Regions from separate parts of the Salinifilum aidingensis genome, predicted to be linked through region 1. Evidence: riboswitches for the same ligand, from Rfam matches in the RefSeq annotation. Region 1 holds a riboswitch; the other holds the start of a gene.

Region 1 (2,192 bases):
GAGCGGGGGCGGGGCCGATCCGCGGATCCCCGCCCCCGGGAAGTCAGCCGGTGCTGGTCACCCGGGCGTCACAGGCCGAGGGCCTGGTCCACCGCCTCGGTGTTCGGCGCCACCGTCGCCTTCGGCCCCACGTGCTCGGTGACCGCGTCCATGGTCTTCAGCCCGTCACCGGTGATGAGCAGCACCGTCTCCTGATCCGGGTCGAGCTGGCCGCTGTCGAACATCTTCTTGGCGTTGGCGACGGTCACACCGCCCGCGGTCTCGGCGAAGATGCCCTCGGTCCGCGCGAGCAGGCGGATGCCCTCGACGACCTCCTCGTCTGTGACGTCCTCGATCGCCCCGCCGGTCTTGTGCACCGTGTCCAGCACGTACGGGCCGTCGGCCGGCGCGCCGATGGCCAGCGACCGGGCGATCGTCTCCGGCCGCTGCGGCTGCACCACGTCGGTGCCCTCCTTGAACGCGGTGGACACGGGCGAGCAGCCCGCGGCCTGCGCACCGAAGATGCGCACCGGGCTCGGCTCGACCAGGCCCACCTCGCCGAGCTCGTTGAAGCCCTTGTACACCTTCGTCAGCTGCGACCCGGAGGCGATCGGCACGACGATCTGCTCCGGCAGCCGCCAGCCCAGCTGCTCGGCGACCTCGAAGGCCAGGGTCTTCGAGCCCTCCGAGTAGTACGGCCGCACGTTGACGTTGACGAACGCCCAGTCCTCGTGCTCCCCGGCCAGCTCGGTCGCCAAGCGGTTCACGTCGTCGTAGTTGCCGTCCACGGCCAGCAGCGAGCCGTCGTAGACCGCGCTCATCATGATCTTGGCCTGTTCCAAGGTCTTCGGGACGAGCACGACCGAGTCCCAGCCCGCGCGGGAGGCCGCCGCGGCGACCGCGTTCGCGAGGTTGCCGGTGGAGGGGCAGGCGAGCACGTTGAACCCGAACTCGCGGGCGGCGGCCAGCGCGACCGCGACCACGCGGTCCTTGAACGAGTGCGTCGGGTTGCCGGTGTCGTCCTTGATCCAGATCTGCTTCACGCCCAGGGCCTTCGCCAGGTTGTCGGCGCGAAGCAGCCTCGTACAGCCGGGTTCCGTGTTCGCGATCTGATCCACGGTGGACGGGACCGGAAGGAGTTTCTTGTAGCGCCAGATCGAGCGCGGTCCGGCTTCGATCTCCTCGCGCGTGATGCGGCCGAAGTCGTAGGCGACTTCGAGCGGGGAGAAGTCCTCGAGGCTGACGAACTCCGGCGCCAGCGGCTGGCGGTGCCCCTCCTCCTTGGACACGAGCTCAGCGGCCTGTCCGAGGTCGAGGGCGGAACGCGACGGGGTCTGTGCCTGGGCGGCAGCGGTCATGGCGAGGTCCTTTCCTCATCTCTCCCGCGGGCGGGTCGGAGTTGGCACCTTTGTCGTCGGCGGCCCCGCGTCACAGGAATGCCGACACCGGTTGCCGGGGCTTCGTCGGGCCGGTCCCTCTGCCCCTCTGGATGAGCTAGCTATCCGGTTGTGGCGGACACGCTAATGGACCGTCCCGGCATCTCGCCACAGCTGTCCACGGTGCGGAAGATCACCGGGGTCGTGCGAAGATGTGCGGTATGACCTCGCCGAACACGGTCGCCGCCCCGCTGCACCTCGTGGTGGGCGAGGAGGAACTCCTGGTTGAGCGAGCGGTGCGCGCGGCGGTCGCCGCGGCGCGCGCGGCCGACCCGGAGGCGGAGCTGCGCCGGGCGAAGGTGACCGAACTCACCGCCAGCGAGCTCGACGAGATGCTCAGCCCGTCGCTGTTCGCCGACGGGCGCATCCTCGCCGTCGAGGACTGCCAGGACGCCGGCAAGGAGATCGCCGAAGCGCTGCTGACCCACGCCCGCGAACCCGCCGACGGCGTGGTGCTGGTGATCGTGCACAGCGGCGGTGGCCGCGCCAAGCACGCCAAGGACCTGCCCAACCAGCTGAAGAAGCTCGGCGCGGCGGTCACCGAGTGCCCCCGCATCACCAAACCCGCCGACCGCGAGGCGTTCGTCCGCGAGGAGGTCCGCCGCAGCGGCGGCAAGATCGACGCCGACGGGGTCCGCGCGCTCATCGAGGCCGTCGGATCCGACCTGCGCGAGCTGTCCAACGCCGCCACCCAGCTCGTGTCGGACACCGGCGGCACGGTCGACGCCGAGGCCGTGCGCCGCTACCACCAGGGGCGCGCCGAGGTGACCGGGTTCG
Region 2 (2,192 bases), on a different contig from region 1:
GGCAACTCCGTCAACACTCACTGGGCTGCGACGCACGTGCGCGTCGCGCTCGACCATCCACTTCAGGGCGGACTCGGACCGTTCACCGGTGATCCCGATCCGGAACTTCGCCACCGGGGTGTCGCCCAGGCGGGTCAGTCCGCCGCCGAGGATGTCCAATCCCACGTCGAACCGGCTCGAGGCCTCCGGCAGCAGCGCCCCCACCGCGGCGAACCCGACCAGCACGACCTCGGCGACGACGTCGTGCTGCCCGCCGACGGCGCCGACGACGCGGTCGGCCTGGTCGGTCTCCGGCAGCAGGGTCGTGCCGATCCGGCTGCCCGGTTCGGTGACGAGGTCCAGCACCCTGCCGTTCTCGACCACGCTGCCCTGCTCCAGCACGGCGACGTCATCGGCGACGCGGCGCACCACCGCCATGTCGTGGGTGACCACGAGCACGGTGACGCCCAGTTCGGAGCGGACGCGGTCGAGCACGGTCAGCACCGAGTCGGTCGTGCCCGGGTCCAGCGCGGAGGTCGGCTCGTCGGCCAGCAGCACCGAGGGCTTCGCCGCCAGCGCGCGGGCGATCGACACGCGCTGCCGCTGCCCGCCGGAGAGCTGGTCCGGGTAGATCGAGGCCTTGTCCGACAGGCCGACGAGGTCGAGCAGCTCGGTGACGCGGTTGCGCCGCTGCGGTGCGCCCACCTTCGCCGCCTCCAGCGGCAGGGCGACGTTGCCGGCCGCGGTGCGCTGCCGCAGCAGCGAATCCCCTTGCGGCACAACGCCGATCTGCCGACGGGCGGCGCGCAGGTCGCGCCCCTGCAGCGAGAGCAGGTCGGTCCCGTCGACGCGGATGGCGCCGCTCTCGGGGCGCTCCAGCAGCGCGAGGCACCGGGCGAGCGTGGACTTGCCGGCACCGCTCGACCCGACCACGCCGCAGACGCTGCCCGCAGGCACCTCGAGCGACACGTTGTCCAGGGCACGCACGGTTTCCCCGTTGTGCGGGAAGGTTTTCGTCAGGTTCTCAACAGTGATCACGATCGGCTCCAGATCAGCTCGCACCGGCCCTGGACACACGAATGCCCGGGGCGGAGTGGGAAGGAGGACGGCTGGGGGATCACATCCCAGTTCGACAGCCGGTCGTGGTGCGCCGCCCGTGATCGATGACGCGCCGTTGCGTCAACAGCCTCGGGGAGGGAACGCAGCGCTCCGAGCGCTCCGCCGCGTCGAGTCCGGCGAGTGCGCTTCCGCCGGTCGGGCCGGGCTGACTGGCAGGCGGGGAAATGGACACCACAACTCCATCGTTCCTGGCGTTAGCACCTGCCCGGGGGGTGGTTGCTGCGGCGTCGTCGAGCCAGGTCTCTCGGCCGCTCGGGATGGGTTCTTCGCGATTTCCCGAATAGTAGACCCTACTGGCACGCTCCCGCGCAAGCTGTTATGGCCCACGTAACGAAACGGATCGGACATGTCGCGCTCACGCGTTCGAGTGGCGACGACGCGCGTTCGAGTGGCCACAGCTCGCGTTCACCCCGGAGGCATTCGTCCCGCGGAGTCCCGTTCCGGGCGCGTTCGACCCGAGGCGCGAGGTGCTCGCACCCTCGCGCTGATCCCGCGGAACGGGTGCAGCGGAACGGGTACCGCCGAACGGGGTCAGCCGCGGGCGCGCTCCACGATGCGCGCGAAATCGGCCACGCGCAGCCGCTCCCCGCGGGCCGCGGGGTCGATGCCCGCCGCCCGCAGCAGCTCCTCGGCGCGCCCGGCCGAACCCGCCCACGGCGACAGCGCCGCGCGCAGCGTCTTCCGGCGCTGCGCGAAGGCCTGGTCGACGAGGCGGAACACCTCCTCGCGCGGCACCGCCGAGGGCGGATCGACGCGCTCGAACGCCACCAGCCCGGATCCCACGTTCGGCACCGGCCAGAACACGCCGCGCGGAACGGACCCGGCGCGCCGCACCTCGGCGAACCACGCGGCTTTCACGCTCGGCACGCCGTAGTCGCGCCCGCCCGGGCTCGCGGCGAGCCGGTCGGCGACCTCGGCCTGCACCATCACGAGTCCACTGCGCACGCTCGGCAGTTCCGCGAGCAGGTGCAGCACCACCGGCACGGCCACGTTGTACGGCAGGTTCGCCACCAGCGCGGTCGGGTTCTCCGGGAAGTCCTCCGCGCGCACGCGCAACGCGTCCGCCTGCACGGTGCGCAGGTGCTCGCTGCGCT

What was found. A riboswitch is a leader RNA that binds a small molecule or an ion and turns the genes downstream of it on or off. The one in region 1 is predicted to bind S-adenosylmethionine.
Region 2: it holds a riboswitch for S-adenosylmethionine, as region 1 does, so the genes downstream of both, ACYVJE_RS19220 (methionine ABC transporter ATP-binding protein) here and thrC (threonine synthase) in region 1, are expected to answer to the same signal.

What each region holds. Positions count from the first base shown of each region.
Region 1 covers NZ_BAAGTH010000012.1:69,589-71,780, reverse strand. The annotation lists gene thrC (threonine synthase) at 69-1,337, opposite strand; SAM riboswitch class I at 1,350-1,475, opposite strand; gene holA (DNA polymerase III subunit delta) at 1,577-2,192, shown strand, end outside.
Region 2 covers NZ_BAAGTH010000015.1:99,329-101,520, forward strand. The annotation lists gene ACYVJE_RS19220 (methionine ABC transporter ATP-binding protein) at 1-1,017, opposite strand, end outside; SAM riboswitch class I at 1,275-1,362, opposite strand; gene rsmA (16S rRNA (adenine(1518)-N(6)/adenine(1519)-N(6))-dimethyltransferase RsmA) at 1,630-2,192, opposite strand, start outside.